Regions from separate parts of the Streptomyces sp. NPDC001027 genome, predicted to be linked through region 2. Evidence: riboswitches for the same ligand, from Rfam matches in the RefSeq annotation. Region 2 holds a riboswitch; the other holds the start of a gene.
What was found. A riboswitch is a leader RNA that binds a small molecule or an ion and turns the genes downstream of it on or off. The one in region 2 is predicted to bind glycine.
Positions count from the first base shown of each region.

Region 1: linked by a shared signal. The riboswitch ahead of gcvP (aminomethyl-transferring glycine dehydrogenase) and the one ahead of gcvT (glycine cleavage system aminomethyltransferase GcvT) in region 2 are both predicted to bind glycine.

Region 1 covers NZ_JBEPBI010000016.1:65,320-76,284, forward strand. Annotated here, with positions in the region: gene gcvP (aminomethyl-transferring glycine dehydrogenase) at 1-1,778, opposite strand, end outside; glycine riboswitch at 1,961-2,056, opposite strand; gene ABT300_RS44430 (PRC-barrel domain-containing protein) at 2,167-2,538, shown strand; gene ABT300_RS08010 (DNA polymerase IV) at 2,591-4,033, opposite strand; gene ABT300_RS08015 (MerR family transcriptional regulator) at 4,115-4,798, opposite strand; gene ABT300_RS08020 (bifunctional nuclease family protein) at 5,047-5,520, opposite strand; gene ftsR (transcriptional regulator FtsR) at 5,605-6,342, opposite strand; gene ABT300_RS08030 (FHA domain-containing protein) at 6,385-7,269, opposite strand; gene ABT300_RS08035 (DUF881 domain-containing protein) at 7,352-8,182, opposite strand; gene ABT300_RS08040 (small basic family protein) at 8,188-8,520, opposite strand; gene ABT300_RS08045 (DUF881 domain-containing protein) at 8,517-9,353, opposite strand; gene ABT300_RS08050 (sugar phosphate nucleotidyltransferase) at 9,520-10,965, opposite strand, start outside.
Region 2 covers NZ_JBEPBI010000006.1:99-11,063, forward strand. Annotated here, with positions in the region: partial or broken gene ABT300_RS03700 (serine hydroxymethyltransferase) at 1-95, opposite strand, end outside; gene gcvH (glycine cleavage system protein GcvH) at 110-487, opposite strand; gene gcvT (glycine cleavage system aminomethyltransferase GcvT) at 596-1,714, opposite strand; glycine riboswitch at 1,789-1,910, opposite strand; glycine riboswitch at 1,911-2,010, opposite strand; gene ABT300_RS03715 (AAA family ATPase) at 2,152-2,871, shown strand; gene ABT300_RS03720 (enhanced serine sensitivity protein SseB) at 2,990-3,784, shown strand; gene ABT300_RS03725 (enhanced serine sensitivity protein SseB C-terminal domain-containing protein) at 3,946-4,701, shown strand; gene ABT300_RS03730 (ABC transporter permease) at 5,266-6,264, shown strand; gene ABT300_RS03735 (ABC transporter substrate-binding protein) at 6,323-8,068, shown strand; gene ABT300_RS03740 (ABC transporter permease) at 8,137-9,144, shown strand; gene ABT300_RS03745 (ABC transporter ATP-binding protein) at 9,141-10,238, shown strand; gene ABT300_RS03750 (ABC transporter ATP-binding protein) at 10,235-10,965, shown strand, end outside.

The sequences.
Region 1 (10,965 bases), on a different contig from region 2:
TCGCCGTTGCCCCGGTGGTACCCGCGCACGGCGAGCAGGCCCGCCAGCTCGCCCTGCGACCCGGCGTTCGGCTGCAGCGACACCTTGTCGTACCCGGTTACCTCCGCGAGCCGCTCCTCGAGCTCCCGGATGAGCGTCAGATAGCCCTGGGCCTGCTCGGCGGGCGCGAAGGGGTGCAGCTGCCCGAACTCGGGCCAGGTGACCGGCTCCATCTCGGTGGTGGCGTTGAGCTTCATGGTGCACGAGCCGAGCGGGATCATGCCCCGGTCGAGCGCGTAGTCCCGGTCGGCCAGCCTGCGCAGGTAGCGCAGCATCGCGGTCTCGGACCGGTGCAGCTGGAAGACGGGGTGGGTCAGGATGTCGTCGGTCCGCAGCAGCCCGGCGGGCAGGGCGTCCTCGACGGCCGCGTCGAGCGACGCGATGTCGCCGTCCACCCCGAAGGCCGCCCAGACCGCGGCGACCTGGGCGCGCCCGGTGGTCTCGTCACAGGAGAGCGCCACCTGGTCGGCGTCGACGAGGTGCAGGTTGACCCCGTGCTCCCGCGCGGCGGCGACGACCTCGGCGGCCTTCGCGGGCACGCGCACGGTCAGCGTGTCGAAGTACGCCCGGTGCACCGCCTCGACGCCGCCGGCCTCGAGCCCCGCGGCGATGATCGCGGCGTACCGGTGCGTGCGCCGGGCGATCGTCCGCAGCCCGTCGGGGCCGTGGTAGACCGCGTACATCCCGGCCATCACGGCCAGCAGCACCTGCGCGGTGCAGATGTTGCTGGTCGCCTTCTCACGCCGGATGTGCTGCTCACGCGTCTGCAGTGCGAGCCGGTAGGCCTTGTTCCCGTCCGCGTCCACGGACACGCCCACCAGGCGGCCGGGCAGGCTCCGCGCGAACTTCTCGTGCACCGCCATGTAGCCGGCGTGCGGCCCGCCGAAGCCCATCGGCACGCCGAACCGCTGCGTGGTGCCGACCGCGATGTCCGCGCCCAGCTCACCGGGCGACTTCAGCAGCGTCAGCGCGAGCAGGTCCGCGGCGACGGTGACGAGCGCGCCGAGCCCGTGCGCCTGGTCGATGAGCGCCTTCAGGTCCCGCACGGCGCCGGACGCGCCGGGGTACTGGACCAGCACGCCGTTGATCTCGCGCTCCGCGATCTCCGCGGGAATGCCCTCGCTCAGATCGGCGACGACGACCTCGACGCCGGTCGGCTCGGCGCGCGTCTCGATCACGGCGACGGTCTGCGGCAGCACGTCCGCGTCGATGAGGAAGAGGCCCTTCCTGTTCTTCCCCACGCGCCGGGACAACGCCATCGCCTCGGCGGCCGCCGTGCCCTCGTCGAGCAGCGACGCACCCGAGGTCGGCAGACCCGTCAGGTCCGCGACCATCGTCTGGAAGTTCAGCAGGGCCTCGAGCCGCCCCTGGGAGATCTCCGGCTGGTACGGCGTGTACGCGGTGTACCAGGCCGGGTTCTCCATGACGTTGCGCAGGATGACCGGCGGCGTGAAGGTGCCGTAGTAGCCGAGACCGATCATCGGGTCGAGCACCTGGTTGCGGTCGGCCAGGGCGCGCAGCTCGGCCAGCACCTCGGCCTCGGTGCGCGCGCCCGGCAGGTCCAGCGCGTCGGCGTTCTTGATCACGTCGGGGACCGCGGCGGCGGTGAGCTCGTCGAGCGAGCCGTAGCCGACGTGCGCGAGCATCTTGGCCCGCGCCTCGTGGTCGGGCCCGATGTGGCGCTGCTCGAAGGGGATTCCCTGCTCGAGCTCGGAGAGCGGAATGCGATGGGCGGTCATTACGGAGGCCTCCTGGTCTGACACGACCTTCGAGGGTCACCACGGCGGGTGCCCGGACGGCCTCCCCCTCTGTCATCTCAACCTGAGAGCTTCACCGGTCGCCAGCGGACGACCGGCTTTCACCGTCGGTGAGAGCGGACACCGTCGACGCCGTCGGCACCCGCCCTGCTTTCCAGAGTGACCTCGTCCGTGCGGTACGTGAGCCTGAGAGATTCCGGGGAGGATTTGCTCCTTCGGCGCCTCCGGTGGTCTCCGGAGGACTCTCCCGCACGGGGTCAGCAGCCGTTGCCAGACTACCAGCGAGGTCAACGGGCCTCTCGAGTGGCCGCTCGCCTCAATGTGCTCTTTCGTAGTCCTTACGGACGAGGCGCGACCAAGAGGAGGGCCCGTGCAGACCGACATCGATCCGCGCAACCTGATCGGCCGCAAGGCGTTCGACCGCAACGGGGCGAAGATAGGCACCGTCGACGAGGTCTACCTCGACGACGCGACCGGCGTGCCGGAATGGGCCGCCATCCGCACGGGCCTGTTCTCCCGCGACGCCTTCGTCCCCCTGGAGCCCAGCGAGCTGGTCGAGGGGACCCTGCACATCCCGTTCGACCGGGCGCTGATCAAGGACGCCCCGGACTTCGGCGTGGGCCGCCACCTCTCCCCCGAGCAGGAGCTTCAGCTCTACCACCACTACGGTCTGGACGTGGCGGCCCCTCCCCCGCTGCCGGACCACGACTTCGGCCGGCTGGCGGGCACGGACGACAGCTGACTCCGACTGCCCGCCAGCCCCGTCCCCCGAACGGCCCCACAGCCCCACGACCTCACTCTGCGCCGCTCTCGGGTGTCAGCGACGGCGCCTGCGCCCCGTCCGCCGGCTCCTCGCCCTCTTCCGGTCTTCGCCGCACCAGCGGCAGCGGGTCCGCCGGAGCCAACTGCGGATCGTCGGTGCGGAACGTGCGCACCCGGCCCGGCTGCGACTCCGGCGTCTCGAACCGCACCGTGACCCGGCCCAGCCCACTGCCCTGCACCCACCCGGGCCCGAGCTCGGCATGCCGCACGTCGTGCCCCGGACGCCACTGACGCTCGGCCGGCGCCGGCGCCGGGTCCTGTGCCGGAGCTGGTGCCGGGGCCGACGCCGGCTCCTCGGCGACGGGCTCCGCCGCCGCCTGCGCGGACTCGCCCGCGTGCGCCCCCGCGGCCTGCGCGAACAGGTCCTCCTGCGTGAAGTCCGCCAGACCGCTGACGCCGACGCCCAGCAGCCGCACCCCGCCCGTGGTGTCCACGGACTCCAGCAACCGCGCCGCCGCCTCCCCGATCACCGCCGGATCGTCGGTGGGCCCGCGCAGGGTCTCGGACCGGGTGAGCGTCGAGAAGTCGTACCGCCGCACCTTCAGCACGATGGTCCGACCCGACAGTCCGGCCTCCCGGAGCCTGCGCACGCACCGGTCCGCGAGCCGCTGCACCTCCAGCCCCACCCGGACCCGGTCGTGGATGTCGACGTCGTACGTGTCCTCGACCGACACGGACTTGGTCTCCCGCTCGGCCACCACGGGCCGGTCGTCGCGCGCCAGCGCCATGGCGTAGAGCGCATGCCCGTGCGCCTTGCCCAACAGCCGCACCAGCTCGTCCTCACCGGCCTCCGCGATCTCGTCGACCGTGGTGATCCCGGCCCGCCGCAGATGGTCCCCCGTCGCAGGACCCACCCCCGGCAGCGTCCGCACCGGCATGGGCCCGAGCAGCTGCCGCTCGGTGCCCGGCTCGATGAGCACCAGGCCGTCGGGCTTCGCCTCCTCCGAGGCGATCTTCGCGAGCATCTTGCAGGAGGCCAGCCCCACCGACCCCGTGAGACCGGTGGCGGCCCGTATGTCAGCGCGCAGTCTGACGCCGGCCAGCCGCGCCGAATCGGCGTCCCAGGCCGCCCCGCCGGCCTCCAGGTCCACGAACGCCTCGTCCAGGCTCAGCGGCTCCACCAGCGGCGACAGCGCCCTCAGCAGCGCCATGACCTGCTCGCTGATCGACCGGTAGAAGGCGAACCGCGGCACCAGATAGGCGGCGTTCGGCGCCCGCCTGCGCGCCTGGGCCATGGGCATCGCCGAGTGGACCCCGAACACCCGCGCCTCGTAGGACGCCGTCGCGACCACTCCGCGGGGCCCGAGGCCCCCCACGACCACGGCCTTCCCGCGCAGACTCGGCTTGGAGGCCTGCTCCGCCTGAGCGAAGAAGGCGTCCATGTCGAGATGCAGGATCGTGGGCGCGTTTCTCACACGTCCGATGCTGCACCACGCCACTGACAACGACGTCGCACCACCGCACCCGCGCCCGTGCGAACGCGCCGGGAGGACGCGTCAGACCGCCCGATTGCGCCTGCGCGCCAGTTCGTCCGCCGGATTGGGCCCCACGAGCGTCTCCCCGGTGTCGACGCGCTCCCCGTGCAGCTGTGACAGCGCGCTCTCGACGTCCCGCCACACCACGCCCACGGCGATCCCGAACACTCCCTGACCGCCCTGGAGCAGAGCGTGGACCTCGTCCGGCGAGGTGCACTCGTACACCGTCGCGCCGTCGCTCATCAGCGTCATCCGCTCCAGGTCGCTGAACCCGCGCTCCCGCAGGTGCTGCACGGCGCTGCGGATGTTCTGCAGCGACACCCCGGTGTCGAGGAACCTCTTGACGATCTTCAGGACGACGACGTCGCGGAAGCTGTAGAGACGCTGGCTGCCGGACCCGTGGGCGGGCCGCACGCTCGGCTCGACGAGCCCGGTGCGCGCCCAGTAGTCCAGCTGCCGGTAGGTGATGCCCGCCGCCGCGCAAGCGGTCGGACCGCGATAGCCGATCTGCTCGGACGCCATGGCTGTCGTCCCTCCGCTGCCCGGCACGGCCGCCGGTCGCTGCGGAGCGTGATCGGCCGCACCGCTCTGCTGGGGGTACCCCATGCCCGAGCGCAGCCGAGAGCTTGGGGGAGGGTACGGACCGCTTCCCCCGACACCGAGTCCGGGGGCACCCCCAGCCGTACCGTCGCCGCTGCTTCTCACGCCGACCTCCGTCCTAGACCTGCCTTCTCGACGGTAGGCAGTCGCCAGGGGTGCGTCAACGATCGCCACACTCGGCACGCCGAGTGATAATCACCCTAGGAGTGGTTTCCCGCACCTCACCGCGGGGAAAGGCTAGCCGAATGCGCTGAGAAGTAGCCGTAGGACGCTCTCAGTCGCCGCCGGCATTTGCCGAGGACTAGGGGACACTCCGAGCAGGTCGCCGCAGGTGTGCGCTCCCCCGCGCGTCACTACTGGTTGCTGGTGCCGAAGTCCTCCGGCGAGATCTGGTCGAGGAACTCGCGGAACTTCTCCACCTCGTCCTCCTGCTCGTCCGGGATGGCGATCCCCGCGTCGTCGAGCACCGTGTCGCTGCCGTAGATCGGCGTTCCGGTGCGCAGGGCCAGCGCTATGGCGTCGGACGGACGCGCGCTCACCTCGACGCCGCTGGCGAAGACCAGCTCCGCGTAGAAGACGCCCTCCCGCAGATCCGTGATGCGCACCTCGGTGAGCTCCTGGCCGACGGCTTCCAGCACGTCCTTGAAGAGGTCGTGGGTCAGCGGTCGCGCCGGGGCCATGCCCTGCTGGGCGAAGGCGATCGCCGTCGCCTCCCCCGGTCCGATCCAGATGGGGAGGTAGCGGTCGCCTCCCACTTCGCGCAGCAGCACGATCGGTTGGTTGGAGGGCATCTCGACCCGGACACCTACGACATCGAGCTCGTTCACACAGCAACCCTAGGCCGTGCCCGGGACGTTTGGGTAGTCGGGCCGGGATCGGGCGACCGATCCGCCCTCGGCGAAACCGCCCGCTCAGGGCAGGCGCACCCCGAGCGCGCTCTGCACCAGCGCCGCGTGCAGCCGGACCGTGAGCCCTGCGAGCTCCTTCGTGCGAGCCTCCGCGTGCGCCCGGGTCTGCGGGTTGCGGTGCCGCCTGAGCGGTGCGACCACCTGGTCGACGAGACCGGCTTCGCGGTCGGCCGCCGTCTTCATCACCCGAAGATGCCGTGGCTCGATCCCGAACCGTCCGAGCTCGGCGACGAGGGCCGCCACGGTGGCCGCCTCGGCGTCGTAGACGCCGTTCTCGAGAGGCGCGACGAGCCCGTAGGACTCCCACTCCTCGAGCTCCGCCTCACCGATGCCCGCGGCCGCCAGCAGCTCGGTCCTGCCGATCCGGGCCACCGTGGGCCCCTCCGACGGCTCCGGGACGTGCTCCCCGTCCCGCTGCCGGCCGACGGTCGGCAGCGGAGCGGCCTCGCCGCGCTCCATGGCCTCCAGATGCTCCCGGATGACCTTGAGCGGCAGATAGTGGTCCCTCTGCATCCGCAGGACGTGGCCGAGGCGCTCCACGTCGCGCACGCTGAACTTGCGGTAGCCCGAAGGGGTCCGCTGGGGCTCGATGAGCCCCTCCGACTCCAGAAAACGGATCTTGGAGATCGTGACGTCCGGGAACTCGTCCCGCAGGGTGTTCAGCACGGTGCCGATGCTCATCAGCACACCGTCCGCGGCGGCGGTGCCGGCTCCGGCACCGCCCCTCGGTGTTTGCAGCATGGACCTTCCCTCAGATCCCCCCGGACAGAGCCCGGGGGCGGGTCAGTAACCCCGCTGGCTCGCGTAGAAGACCAGCCGGTACTTGCCGATCTGCACCTCGTCCCCGTTCGACAGCGGGACCTCGTCGATCCGCTCCCGGTTGACGTAAGTGCCGTTCAGGCTGCCGACGTCGGCCACCTTGAAGGTGCCGTCGGGGTTGCGCCGGAACTCCACGTGGCGACGCGACACCGTCACGTCGTCCAGGAAGATGTCGCTCTGCGGATGACGGCCCGCCGTGGTCAGGTCGCCGTCCAGGAGGAAGCGGCTGCCCGAGTTCGGGCCGCGGCGCACCACCAGCAACGCGGAGCCCACCGGCAGCGCGTCGACGGCGGCCTGCGCCTCGGGCGAGAGCGCCGGCAACTGCGTCTGCCCGGTGACCTCGGAGTCATAGGCCTCGAGACCGGAGATCGAGATCGTGGAGGTGGTCTCCGACGCGCGCTCGGGCGTCAGCCCGGGACGCAGCGGCGCACCACAGTTCGAGCAGAAGCGGCTGTTCTCCGCGTTGCGGTTACCGCACCTCGTACACACCAGGGCCGACATAGGGGAAAACCCTCCACCCGTACTCGAGGCTGACGGTTGGCCGAAACCTATGCCGCCGGACTGCGCAGGGTCAACAGACGCCGCGCCCTGACCTCCGGGAACGTCACCGCCCGAACCAGCCACCTGGTCCCTGAACAGCGGTCGCTGACCCTCTGCATCAGGCTGTGCGCGATGACGGGCGGTCGCGTTGTCGCCACCCTCACGCGGGCTCTTGCCGAACAACTTCGCAAACAACTTCACGGGCGATTCCCCTTGACCGAAACAGACCCGCCCGTGGGGCAGGACGAACCCTGACTGATTACACCGGTCGACCCGGACACCTTCACAACGTCCGTGCCCACCAGACAGTTTCCACCACGCACCACCCGATCGGTGCGTCGACCCCCCGCAACCTCATGCCCCTGCCGGACGCCCCCCATGCGCCCCCCGCTCACGGCGCCGACGACCGAGCGTAGTCAGGCCGCTTCGCCTCTCGCAAGGCGTCCACAACGATCTTGCCCGATCGCTCCACGGCCACGGTGGCCTGCTCCTTTTCGAGGGTCTGCACGACGCCGCCAGGGATGTTCAACGCCGGCTCGAGGTCCTGCGGATTGCCGATGACCTTGAAACGGTAAGGCGCGTCGATCTTGTTCCCGTCGACGCTCACGCCCCCGCCCGACTCCGTCAGGAAGGTGTCGGCGACGACGCGCACACCGTTCACCTGGATCGCCTCGGCCCCCGCCGCGCGGAGCTCCTGGATCGCGTCGAGCAGCATGTCCGCCTCGACCGCTCCCTTCCTGTCCTCGATGGTCATCGTGATGCCGGGCCCCTGAGCAGCGACCGTGCCCGCCAGAATGCCGAGTTGCCTCTCCTTCTCGACCGTCTGCTTGCGAGCCTCCTCAGCCTGGTCGGAGCTGTTCTCCAGCTCCTGCCGCTGCTTCTCGAGCCCTTGCTTCTCGTCCTCAAGACGCTGACTTCGGTCGCCGAGTTCATCGAGGATGCGCACAAGATCTTCCTGACGCGCACCACGCAGCGCGTTGCCGCTGTCGCTGTTGGACGCGACCTGCACCGCCAGGCCGAAGCCCAGGCCGAACAGCAGCAGGGCCACGATGAGTTGGGCCCGCGTCACCCGCGGCGGCCAGAGCCCCTCCACGAGCCGCCGACGGCCGTTCGACGCGGCCTCGGCCGGCTCCCGGTCCGGTCCCTCCTCGGGCGTCACGGGCACCTCGTCGGGCAGTTCCCTGCGCAGCCGGTTCTCGGGCGTCTCGTCCCCGTCGCTCATCGCCCTCACGCCCGGAACACGTGCCGGCGGATCGCCGCGGCATTGGAGAAGATGCGGATGCCGAGGACGACGACGACACCGGTCGACAGCTGCGATCCCACGCCCAACTCGTCTCCCAGGAAGACGATCAGCGCGGCGACCACCACGTTCGACAGGAACGACACCACGAACACCTTGTCGTCGAAGATCCCGTCGAGCATGGCCCGCAGCCCGCCGAACACGGCGTCCAGCGCCGCCACCACGGCGATCGGCAGATAGGGGACGACGGCTGCCGGAATCTCGGGCTGGACCAACAGGCCCGCCACGACTCCCACGACGAGGCCCAGTACGGCGATCACGATGTGCCCTTCCCGGTGTGCGGCTTTGCTGTGCGTACGATCACGCTCGGTGCGGCGGGCAGCCGGAGGTCGCTCGCCACGGAGATGGCGGTCCGGATGCCGTAGTTCTCCTGCAGGGCGTTGAGATACAGCCCGTCCGCGCTGTTCTGGAACCTGGTGCTGAGCTTTTTCCCGTCCCCCACCGCGAGCACGGTGTAGGGGGGCACCAGCGGCTTGTTGTCGACCAGTATCGCGTCACCCGCGGCCCTGATCGCGGAGAGCGCCGTCAGCCGCTGACCGTTGATCGAGACGGCTTCGGCGCCCGAGGCCCACAGTCCGTTGACCACGCGCTGCATGTCACGGTCGCGCACCCGCCCGGTGTCGGAGAAGCCGGAGGTCTCACGCGGGTTTCCGTTGCCGCCCGTGGTCGCCTCCTTGGCGTCGTCCACGACGAGCTTCACTCCCGGGCCGTGCACCGCGACGGCGCCCGACAGCAGCCCGGCCAGGTCGGCCTGATCGCTCCCGCCGCTCTGCTTGAGCGCCTCCTGCTGTCGGGCGTTCACGTCGCTCCGCAGCTTGTCGACGGTGCTCTCCAGCTCGTCCGCAGCCTCCGTCTCACGGTCGATGCGGTCGATCAGCTCCTCGCGCTCCTTGGCGACGACCGGTGCCGCGACCCGCGCCTGAGCGGCGCCGACGGTCACCACCAGGGCCGCGAGCACCAGCCCAGCGGCCAGCCCGAGCTTCGCCCGTACCGTCTTGGGCATGCCTCCGGAGCCGTCCGCCTGCTTCCGGGCGGCGGCCTCGGCATAACCGTCGTCGAGGCTGTGGTCCATGACGTTGGTGAGCAGCGACATGGACGCGTCCGGGCGCGAAGGGCGCGCGGCTGTGCTCCGAACGGGGGGCGGCTGCGGCATGCCGCACATCGTCGCACGTCGCGCCCAGTACCTCCGAATGGCCCCACCGGCGTGCCGGACAGGCCCCCTTGGGGACACATGTCCGGCACGCACGCGTGCGCGCGGTTCAGCGCCCGGCGCTGTCCACGACCGTCGACCACTCGTCTAGCAGGGCCTGTGCGGACGCGTCGTCCGGCCCCTCCGCCCACAGATGGGTGACGGCCTCTGCGGGGTCGGGCAGGACCATCACCCAACGGCCGTCCGTCTCCACCACACGAACGCCGTCGGTGGTGTCCACGAAGCGATCTCCGGCCTCTTCGACGACCCGCCGCATCACGAGCCCCTTGACTGCCCACGGGGTCGCCAGATCCCGCTTCAGGACGTGCGCCCGCGGGATCCGCGCATCGATCTGGCTGAGGGTGAGCTGCGTGCGCGCCACCAGGCCGATCAGTCGTACGAAGGCCGCCGTGCCGTCGAAGACGCTGTTGAACTCGGGGACGATGAAACCACCCTTGCCGTCCCCTCCGAAGATGGTCGACTCGTCCTGGCCCACCCGGGTGAGGTCGTCGGGCGACGTCGTCGTCCACTCGACCTGCGTCCCGTGGTACGCCGCCACCTGCTCGGCGATCCTCGTCGTGGTCACGGGCAGGGCGACCCGCCCACTGCGGCGCTCGGCGGCGACCAGGTCGAGCAGGACGAGCAGCGCCCGGTCGTCCTCGATGATCCGGCCCTTCTCGTCGACGAGCGAGAGCCGCTCGCCCACAGGGTCGAACCGCACGCCGAACGCGGCCCGCGACGACGCCACGATCTCGCCGAGCCGTACCAGCCCGGAGCGTCGCTGATCGCCCGTCTCGGTGGGCCGTGCCTCGTTCAGACCGGGGTTGATCGTCAGCGAGTCGACCCCGAGCTTTCCGAGGAGGCTCGGCAGGACCAGGCCGGCGCTGCCGTTCGAGGCGTCGACGACGACCTTCAGCCCCGCCTCGGCGATGCCGGTCGTGTCCACGTTCCGCAGCAGCGACCCGGTGTACGCGTCGAAGACGCTGGCCGGGAAGTACAGGTCCCCGATCTCTCCCGGGAAGGCCCGCCGGTACTCCTGCCGCGCGAAGACCCGGTCCAGCTTGCGCTGGCTCCCCTGCGACAGGTCGGCGCCCTGTCCGTCGAAGAACATGATGTCCACCGAGTCCGGCACCCCGGGCGAGGTCCGGATCATGATTCCGCCGGCGCTCCCTCGCGCGGTCTGCTGCCGCGCCACGGGCAGCGGGACGTTCTCCAGGTCCCGTACGTCGATGGCGCTGGCCTGGAGCGCGGAGATGACGGCCCGCTTCAGCGCACGGGCGCCTCGGGAGTGATCCCGGGCCGTGGTGACCGTGGATCCCTTCTTCAGCGTCGTGGCATACGCGCCGGCGAGACGTACGGCGAGTTCGGGCGTGATCTCGACGTTCAGGATTCCGGACACCCCGCGTGCGCCGAACAGGTGCGCCTGCCCACGGGACTCCCAGATCACCGACGTGTTGACGAACGCGCCGGCCTCGATGGTCTTGAAGGGGTAGACCCGCACATTTCCCTGCACGAT
Region 2 (10,965 bases):
ATCTCGAGCGTGGACTGCTGGCGGTGCAGCTCGGCGTCGACCGCGGCCGCGATCTCGGGATCGAGCTCGTGCAGGGACGTGTTCAAGACGGACATGCGACTACGACTCCTCAGCCGGCGGTGTAGGCGGTGTACTCGTCAGCGGAGAGCAGATCGTCCGGCTCGCCCGTGATGCGTACCTTGAACAGCCACCCGCCCTCGAAGGGGGCGGAGTTCACCAGCGCCGGGTCGTCGACGACGTCCTGGTTGACCTCGGTGATCTCACCGGAGACCGGGGCGTACAGCTCGCTGACCGACTTGGTCGACTCCAGCTCGCCGCAGGACTCGCCCGCGGCCACCGTGGCGCCGGCCTCCGGGAGCTGGACGAAGACCACGTCGCCGAGCGCGTTGGCCGCGTGCTCCGTGATGCCGACCGTCGAGACGCCGTCCTCGGCGACCGACAGCCACTCGTGCTCCTTGCTGTAGCGCAGCTGCTGGGGGTTGCTCATGGCCTGAATTCTCCTGTACGCGGGGGAGTGCTGATGAAGGGGGACGGTCCAGGGCACGGGTGAGCAGCGCGAATGTGCGCAGTGTCACTCGCGTCCGGGGCCCAGTGTCTACTTCTGGCGCTTGTAGAAGGGCAGCGCCACGACCTCGTACGGCTCGTGGCTGCCCCGGATGTCCACGCCCACGCCCGCAGCGCCCGGCGTGGCGTGCGCGGCGTCGACGTAGGCCATCGCGATCGGCTTGCCCAGCGTCGGGGACGGCGCCCCGGACGTGACCTCGCCGATCACCTCGCCGTTCGCCACGACCGCGTACCCGGCGCGCGGGACGCGGCGGCCCTCGGCGACCAGGCCGACCAGGACGCGCGGCGGCTGCCGCTCGGCCAGCGCGGCCGCCTCGGCGAGCGCCTCGCGCCCGACGAAGTCGCCCTCCTTCCCGAACTTCACCACGCGCCCGAGGCCCGCGTCGAAGGGGGTGAGGGAGAGGCTCAGCTCGTGCCCGTACAGCGGCATGCCCGCCTCCAGGCGCAGCGTGTCCCGGCAGGACAGACCGCAGGGGACCAGCCCGACGCCCTCGCCGGCCTTGGTCAGCGCCTGCCACAGCTCGACGGCGTGCTCCGGCTTCACGAACAGCTCGAAGCCGTCCTCGCCGGTGTAACCGGTGCGCGCGATGAGCGCGGGGACGCCGGCGACGGCGCCCGGCAGGCCGGCGTAGTACTTCAGGCCGTCGAGGTCGGCGTCGGTGACGGCCGCGAGGATGCCGGGGGACTGCGGCCCCTGGACGGCGATCAGGGCGTAGGCGTCGCGGTCGTCGCGGACCTCGACGTCGAAGCCCTCGGACCGCTCCACCAGGGCGTCCAGCACGACCTGGGCGTTGGAGGCGTTGGCGACGACCATGTACTCGGTCTCGGCCAGCCGGTACACGATCAGGTCGTCGAGGATGCCGCCGTCGGCCCGGCAGATCATCGTGTAGCGGGCCCGGCCGGAGTTGACGCCGCCGATGTCGCCCACCAGGGCGAAGTTCAGGAACTCGGCCGCCTGCGGGCCGGTCACCGTGATCTCGCCCATGTGCGAGAGGTCGAAGAGCCCGGCTCGGGTCCGCACGGCGAGATGCTCGTCGCGTTCGGAGCCGTAGCGCAGGGGCATGTCCCAGCCGGCGAAGTCGGTCATCGTCGCGCCGAGCGAGCGATGCAGGGCATCGAGCGCGGTGTGACGGGGTGCGGTGCTGCTCATCGGTCGTTCGTCTCCCAAGGCGACGTATGCCCCTCCCGCGCGGGCGGAGCCGGGCGGGGGGACGGCGAGGTCGTTCCTCCCCATCTGTCATCGGAACCTGAGAGGTTCGCCATGACCACCGCTGCGAGCGGGGGCGGGACATGGCTTGCACCGTGGGTGGGACCGCCGGCGACGGCGGCCCGCTTTTCAGATGTGCCTCGCCCGCGCGGTAACGGGGCCTGAGAGATTCAAGGGAGGGACTTGCTCCTTCGGCGCCCCAGCGGAACTGCTGCTGAGGACTCTCCCGCGCGGATTCAAACGGCCGGTATGCAGTTGGCGCGGCCATCATCGCACGGCCCGCCCCCGTCGCGGCAGGCCGGATCTGTAACCGGCTTGTGTCGCTACGCGCACGAAAACGCGAGGCGGCGCGCATTACCTTCTCTTTACGTGCGATGGGGATGAGTCATACCCGGCCCCAGGGGAGGACGATCACGGTGAAGAGGACGACCTCGGCGAGGACCACGGCCTTCGCGGCCGGCTCGGGGATCGCGCTGCCCGCGCAGCCCGGCGCCCGGACACGGGAGGCGTGCTCCCGGCAGTCCGCGCCGGTCGTCCGCGACCTGCGCGAGCGGGCCGGCCGCAGTCCGCACGGCCTGCTCTTCGGCCCGCGCGATCTGGTGGTCGTCACAGGGCTGCCCGGCAGCGGCAAGTCGACCCTGATGACGCGTGCGGTGGACGGCGTCCGCATCGACTCCCAGGACACCCGCGACCGCTGGGACGCCCGGATGCCCCGTGTGCTGCCCTACGCGCTCTACCGGCCGCTGGTCCGCCTCGCCCACTACGCCGGACTGCGCCGGGCCCTGCGCGGCGGCGGGGGCGTCGTGGTGCACGACTGCGGCGCCCAGGCCTGGGTCCGCGACTGGCTGGCGCGCGCGGCCCGCCGCCGCGGCGGCGCGCTGCACCTGCTCGTCCTCGACGTCGGCGCGGACACGGCCCTGCGAGGTCAGCGCGAGCGCGGCCGAGGCGTCTCGCGGTACGCCTTCCTGCGGCACCGCCGCGCCGCCGCCCGTCTGCTGAGCTCGGTGGAGAAGGGCCGGCTGCCCGAGGGGTGCGGCTCCGCGGTCCTGCTCGACCGGCCCGCCGCCGACGTCCTGCGGCGGATCGGCTTCACGGGCTGAGGCGCGTCCTCCCCCGGGCGTGGGCTCGTCGTCCCACGGGCAGAGGCGGCGCGGCCGACACCCGCTAGCCTTTCAGTCACAGCAGCAGAGTGAGCGGTTCTTAGCAGGCGGTAGGCAGATGGACTTCCCCCCGGCGGACTTCCCCGCGGACTTCCCGGCGCAGGCGCACCCCCATTCGCACGGCGGATGGCCCGGCAACGAGCTGGAGGAGGTGCTCTCCGCCTCCCTCGGCGTGCCGGGAGCCGGCGGCCGGATCGTGGAGGTGCTCGGCCGCAGCTTCGTCTGGGTGCCGCTCCCCGGCGGCGGCGGCCCGCACAGCGGCCCCCTCGACCTGCCCACGATGGAGCTCGACGGCCAGGTGTACGTGCCGGTCTTCAGCTCCGAGGAGCAGTTCCGCCAGGTCGTCGGCTCGCACATGTCGTTCACCGTCGCGCCGGCCGTGGAGTTCGCGCGGGGGCTGCCGCCGCAGGCGGGCATCCTCGTCAACCCCGACGGCGTGGTCGGCGTCCCGCTGCCGCCGGCCGCCGTGGCCGAGCTGTGCCGGGCCGGCCGCACTCCGCTGGACGGTCCGGCCGTCGGCGGCCGGGTCCGCCTCTACGAGCCGGACTGGCAGGACGACCCGATGGACTTCCTGGCCGCGGCCTCCGCGGAGTTCGAGGCCGTCGGCGTGGTGCGCACCGCCCGCCGCTGTCTGGCCGCGATCGAGACGGCGGACCCGGTGATGTTCGTGGGCGTCGAGCTCTCCCAGTGGGAGGGCGACCTGCGCGCACTCCCCCTGGAGGCCCTCGGCAGGGCCCTGACGACGGCGGCGGCGCCCTGGCCGGTCAACCTGGTGCTCCTCGACGTCGCCCAGGACCCGGTGGGCGACTGGATGCGGGAGCGGGTCCGCCCCTTCTACTCGAGGCTCCACTAGCCACAGGACCGGAGAGCGGGCCGCCCGACGGGGCGCCTGGCCCGCGCTCTCAACTGCTCGACCAGGCGGAGCGCCTAAGCTGGACTCCGACGCGGGGCAACTTCTCGAAGGGGCGATAAAAAGTGAGCGCTGGCACTGCCGCGACCGGCTCGGTCGAGCACATGCTGCGCCAGGTCACGCCCGGGCGCTACGACGCCTACGAGGCGCTCCTGCGCGCGCTCGCGACCCCCTCCTCGGGTCAGGTCTGGATGCTGCTGTGGCACGGGCAGGCCGGCTCCCCGGACGCCCAGTACGGAAACATGGAGGTCGAAGGGCACGGCTACGCGCCCTGTGTGACGTCCGCCCAGGAGCTCAGCGCGAGCGGCTGGAACCGCTCGTACGAGGTGGTCGACGGGCTGGACGTGGCCCGGACCCTCTACCCCGACCACTACGGCCTCTGGCTGAACCCGCACGCCCCCGGCGGCGGCGTCGGCATTCCCTGGCTGGATCTGCGCCGGATCGCCACCGGCCTGGAGCGGCAGCCCGCCGGCCCGCTCCGGCTGTCCGAGCCCGGCATCGAGATCCCGCAGTTCTACGCGCTGCTCGCGCAGAACGCCCACCGCGCCCAGGCGGTGCGCACGCTGCGCCGGGCCTGGGTGCAGCCGGCGCTGGGCGCGCCCTACCTGGCCATCGGGCTCGACGTGTACGACTCCTCCCCGGCGGCCGTGGAAGCCGTGCGGGCGATGATGCAGCAGTCCATCGGCGCGGTGCCGGACGGGCTGCCGGTCTCCACGGTCGCGATGACCGACGACTACGACCCCGTCGTGATGTGGATGCGCGCCAACGCCCGCCCCTTCTACGACCGTGAGGCGCACGCCCCGGCTCCGGCCCAGGGACCGGGCGGCGGCTACGGCTTCCCGGGCCCGCGTCCGTACTGATCCGCCGCCCGACTCCCGCCGCCTGCCGCGCGACGCCCGACACCCGACGCCGGGTGTGCGGAGTCCCGGCGTCCGGTATGCGGCGTCCGGGGTGCCGACGGTCACTCCCGGTCACGGACGCCCGGCCGCTGACCGTCCGTCAGACCCGCGCCGACGCGGGGCGTGTGGCCGCGTCAGCCGCCGGCCCCGCGCGCCGCCTCGCGCCGACGTCCTGAAGTGTTCCGGTTCTTCCGTGATGTGACGCCGGGCACACGGGACGGGCGCGCCGCCCTCTCCGGATGTCGGGGTGTGGCGTTCGGGTAACGGAATGTGCAGGTCGGCATCACGGTTACGCATACTTTCGCCGCGAGATCTGGCGTGTGATCGCGCATGCATTGAAGACTCGCCTCTCAGACGCGAGGTCGTCGATCCTGCGAGCGACTGCCCATCGGCAGCAATCCGGGGTCAACTGGACAGTTGGGCCGCACTCACCGGCGCCGGCCGCGTAGCAGGCAGTAAGCGAACCAAGCCGCCGACAGCGGCGGACAAAGGCCGGTCACCGCCGGCGAGAGGGGTCGGGTCACCGTGACCGCACCGATCGAGACCACCGGGTCGGCAACCGAGGTACAGCCTGAGGCTGTGCTCGCGGGTGTCGACAAGGGGCAGATCGAGGGCCGTTCCCTGGGGCAGATCGCCTGGTCCCGTTTCAAGAAGGACAAGGTGGCCGTGGCCGGCGGGGTCATCGTGATCCTGCTGATCGTGCTCGCGCTTCTCTCCCGTCCGATCCAGGCCCTGTTCGGTCTGGACCCCAACGCCTTCAACCAGGACCTCATCGACCCCAACACGTCGATCCCCACCGGCGACTTCGGCGGCATGAGCTGGGAGCACCCGCTCGGCGTGGACCCGAAGTTCGGGCGGGACATCGCCACCCGCATCCTGGAGGGCTCCTGGGTGTCGCTGGTCGTGGCCTTCGGGGCGACGATCCTGTCGAACACCATCGGCGCGGTCCTCGGCGTGGTGGCCGGCTACTACGGCGGGCGGGTCGACTCGATCATCAGTCGGCTGATGGACACGTTCCTCGCCTTCCCCCTCCTGCTCTTCGCCATCGCCATCTCCGCCACGCTGCAGGGCGGCGCGTTCGGCATGGAGGGACTGCCGCTCCACATCAGCGTCCTCATCTTCGTCATCGGCTTCTTCAACTGGCCCTACCTCGGACGCATCGTCCGGGGCCAGACGCTCGCCCTGCGGGAACGCGAGTTCGTGGACGCGTCGCGGGGGATGGGCGCCAAGGGGCCGTACATCCTGTTCCGGGAGCTGCTGCCCAACCTGGTCGGCCCGATCATCGTCTACTCGACGCTGCTCATCCCGACCAACATCCTCTTCGAGGCCAGCCTGAGCTTCCTGGGCGTCGGCATCCAGCCCCCGCAGGCGTCGTGGGGCGGCATGCTCAAGGAGGCGGTCACCTACTACCAGGTCGATCCGCAGTTCATGATCGTGCCCGGTCTCGCCATCTTCGTGACCGTGCTGGCGTTCAACCTGCTCGGCGACGGTCTCCGTGACGCTCTCGACCCGCGCAGCCGCTGACGTGCAGCCGCAGCGAGAGTCCGACAGATTTCCATCAACAAAGGGGAAGCAGACCATCATGCGAAGGTCAGGGCTGGCCGCGATTGCGGCCATCGGCAGTGTGAGCCTGTTGCTCGCCGGCTGCAGCAAGGCCGATGACAACACGGACAAGGACGGCGGCAAGTCCGCCGGGGCCGACGCGGCCACCAAGGGCGTCGTCAACGCCTCCACCCAGAAGGGTGGGACGGTCACGTACGAGTACTCCGACGTGCCGGACTCCTTCGACCCGGGTAACACGTACTACGCGTACATGTACAACCTCAGCCGCGTCTACGCGCGTCCGCTGATGACCTTCCAGCCCGGCGCGGGCGAGGAGGGCAACAAGCTGGTCCCCGACCTCGCGGCGAGCGCGGGCGTGCCCAGCGACGGCGGCAAGACCTGGACGTACAAGCTGCGGACGGGCCTGAAGTACCAGGACGGCACGGCGATCACGTCCAAGGACGTCAAGTACGCCGTCGAGCGCTCCAACTTCGCGCGTGACGTGCTGTCCCTCGGCCCGAACTACTTCCAGCAGCTCCTTGTGGGCGGCGAGGCGTACAAGGGTCCGTACAAGGACAAGAAGGGTCTCGCGTCCATCGAGACGCCGGACGACTCCACGATCGTCTTCAAGCTGAAGTCGGCGTTCCAGGAGTTCGACTACCTGGTCGCGACGCCGCAGACCGCGCCGGTGCCCGAGGCCAAGGACAAGGGCATCGACTACGTCAAGAACATCGTGTCCTCGGGCTCGTACAAGTTCGAGAGCTACGACGAGGGCAAGCAGGTCACCCTCGTCCGCAACGAGAACTGGGACCCGAAGACCGACCCGCTGCGCAAGCAGTACCCGGACAAGATCGTCGTCAAGCTGAAGGTCAACGCCGAGACGATCGACCAGGACGTCCAGGCCGGCGACGCGATCGACCTCGGCGGCACCGGCGTTCAGGCCGCGACGCAGGCGAAGGTCATCAACGACGCCGCGCTGAAGGCCAACACGGACAACACCTTCGGCGGCCGTCTCGTCTACCTGGCGATCAACACCAAGGTCGCGCCGTTCGACAACGTCGCCTGCCGCAAGGCCGTGCAGTACGCCGTCGACAAGGTCTCGGTGCAGACCGCCGAGGGCGGCCCGATCCGCGGTGACATCGCCACCACCGTCCTCCCGCCGGACATCCCGGGCTACGCGAAGGCGGACGTCTACGCGACCGACGGCAACAAGGGCGACGTCGCCAAGGCCAAGGAGCAGCTGAAGGCCTGCGGCAAGACGGCGATCACCACGAACATCACCGCGCGCAGCGACCGTCAGCCGGAGATCGACGCGGCCACCGCGATCATCGCCTCGCTGAAGAAGGTCGGCATCAACGCCAGCCTGAAGCAGTTCCCGTCGGGCAAGTACTTCACCGACTACGCGGGCGTCCCGGCGTTCAACAAGAAGAACAACGTCGGCCTGATGATGATGCAGTGGGGCGCCGACTGGCCGGGCGGCTACGGCTTCCTGCAGCAGATCCTGAACGGCGCCGCCATCGGCGCGTCCGGCAACACCAACCTGTCGGAGCTGAACGACCCCGAGGTCAACGCGAACCTCGCCAAGGCGATCGGCACGCAGGACGCGACCCAGCGCAACGCCATCTACACGCAGATCGACAAGAAGGTCATGGACGACGCGGCCCTCGTGCCGCTGACCTACTTCAAGGTCCTGCTGTACCGCCCGGCGAACTACACCAACCTGGTGTCGACGGCGGCCTTCAGCGGTCAGTACGACTACCTCAACATCGGCACGACCAAGAAGTAGCCCCGGAAGGCAGGTGAAGGCATTGGTGCCCGCGGGCTTCCCGGCCCGCGGGCACCAGGCCGATCCCCGTGATCTCGTACATCCTCCGTCGGACGTTCGCGGCAGTGATCCTGCTGCTGGTCGTCACCGCGGTGACCTTCGCCATCTTCTTCCTGCTGCCACGCCTCGCCGGCCAGACCGCCGACCAGATGGCACAGCAGTACATCGGGAAGAGCCCGTCGGCGGCGGACATCGCTGCGGTCAAGCGCAACCTCGGTCTGGACGACCCGGTCTACCTCCAGTACTGGCACTTCATCAAGGGTGTCGTGACCGGTGCCACCTACGACCTGGGGCCCACCACCGCGCACTGTGACGCGCCGTGCTTCGGGTACTCCTTCAAGACCCACGAGGCGGTCTGGCCGCAGCTCACCTCGCGCCTTCCGGTGACGGGTTCGCTGGCCGTCGGCGCCGCCCTGATGTGGCTGATCGGCGGTGTGGTCATCGGCGTGATCTCCGCGCTGAAGCCGCGCTCGATCTTCGACCGCACCTTCATGGGCATCGCGCTCGCCGGCGTGTCGCTTCCCATGTTCTTCACGGGCAGCCTGGCGATCCTGCTCTTCACCTACCAGATCCCGATCTTCGGCCGCACCTACGTGCCGTTCACCGAGAACCCGGCGCAGTGGGCCAACACGCTGTTCCCGGCGTGGTGTTCGCTCGCCCTGCTCTACTCCGCCATCTACGCGCGGCTCACCCGCTCGGGCATGCTGGAGACGATGAACGAGGACTTCATCCGCACGGCCCGCGCCAAGGGCCTGCGCGAGCGCAAGGTCGTCGCCCGGCACGGACTGCGGGCCGCGCTGACGCCGATCATCACGGTGTTCGGCATGGACGTCGGTCTGCTGCTCGGCGGCGCCCTGATCACCGAGTCCGTCTTCTCGCTGCACGGCGTCGGCGAGTACGCGGTGAAGGCCATCACGGACAACGACCTGCCGCCGATCCTCGGCGTCACGCTGCTCGCCGCCTTCTTCGTCGTCATCGCAAATCTTCTGGTGGACCTGCTCTACGCGGCCGCCGACCCGCGGGTGAGGCTCTCGTGACCGAACTGTCCAAGACCGGCGCCGCCGTGGGCGAGCCGACCGGCCCGTCCTCGAACAAGCCCGGCGCGTTCCTCGACGTGCGCGACCTCAAGGTGCACTTCCCGACCGACGACGGCCTGGTCAAGTCCGTCGACGGGCTCAGCTTCCAGGTGGAGAAGGGCAAGACCCTCAGCATCGTGGGCGAGTCCGGCTCCGGGAAGTCGGTCACCTCGCTGGCGATCATGGGTCTGCACCGGCTCGGCGCCCGCGGCAAGAACGTGCAGATGTCCGGCGAGATCTGGCTCGACGGCAAGGAGCTGGTCTCCGCCGACCCGGACGAGGTGCGCCGGCTGCGCGGCCGCGAGATGGCGATGATCTTCCAGGACCCGCTGTCCGCGATGCACCCGTACTACACGATCGGCAACCAGATCGTGGAGGCGTACCGCGTCCACCACGACGTCACCAAGAAGGCCGCCCGCGCGCGGGCGATCGAGATGCTCGACCGGGTCGGCATCCCGGAGCCGGCGAAGCGTGTGGACGGCTACCCGCACGAGTTCTCCGGCGGTATGCGCCAGCGCGCGATGATCGCCATGGCGCTGGTCAACAACCCCGAGCTGCTCATCGCGGACGAGCCGACCACCGCCCTGGACGTGACCGTCCAGGCGCAGATCCTGGACCTCATCCGGGATCTGCAGAAGGAGTTCGGCTCCGCGGTCGTCATCATCACCCACGACCTCGGCGTGGTCGCCGAGATCGCCGACGACGTCCTGGTGATGTACGGCGGCCGGTGCGTGGAGCGCGGCCCGGTCGACGAGATCTTCGAGAAGCCGCAGCACCCCTACACCTGGGGCCTGCTCGGCTCGATGCCGCGCATCGACCGTGAGACCTCCGAGCGGCTCATCCCGGTCAAGGGTCAGCCGCCGAGCCTCATCAACGTCCCCTCGGGCTGCGCCTTCCACCCCCGCTGCCCGTACGCGGACGTGCCCAAGGGTGATGTCACCCGCACCGTGCGCCCCGAGTTGCAGCAGGTCGGCGGCGGGCACTGGTCCGCCTGTCACCTCTCGTCGGAGGACCGTACGCGGATCTGGACCGAAGAGATTGCGCCGAAGCTGTGAGTGAGACGAAGAAGACGGACGCGGCCGCCCCGGTTCCGCCGCAGGCCTCCTCCCCCGAGGACCGCGAGGTGCTGCTCAGGGTCCAGGGCCTGCAGAAGCACTTCCCCATCCGCAAGGGCGTCCTGCAGCGTCAGGTCGGCGCGGTCAAGGCGGTCGACGGCATCGACTTCGAGGTGCGCAAGGGCGAGACCCTGGGCGTCGTCGGCGAGTCGGGCTGCGGAAAGTCGACCATGGGCCGGGTCATCACCCGGCTCGAGGAGCCGACCGGCGGCCGGATCCACTTCGAGGGCCAGGACATCACCCGGCTGAAGCCGTCCGCGATGCGCCCGCTGCGGCGGGACATCCAGATGATCTTCCAGGACCCGTACGGTTCCCTGAACCCGCGGCACACCATCGGCGGGATCGTCTCGGCGCCCTTCCGTCTCCAGGGCGTGGAGCCCGAGGGCGGCGTGAAGAAGGAGGTGCAGCGGCTGCTGGAGCTCGTGGGTCTGAGCCCCGAGCACTACAACCGCTACCCGCACGAATTCTCCGGCGGTCAGCGCCAGCGCATCGGCATCGCCCGTGCGCTCGCCCTCAAGCCGAAGCTCGTCGTGGCGGACGAGCCGGTCTCCGCGCTGGACGTGTCGATCCAGGCGCAGGTCGTCAACCTGATGGACGACCTCCAGCAGGAGCTCGGCCTGACCTACGTGATCATCGCGCACGACCTGTCCGTGGTGCGCCACGTCTC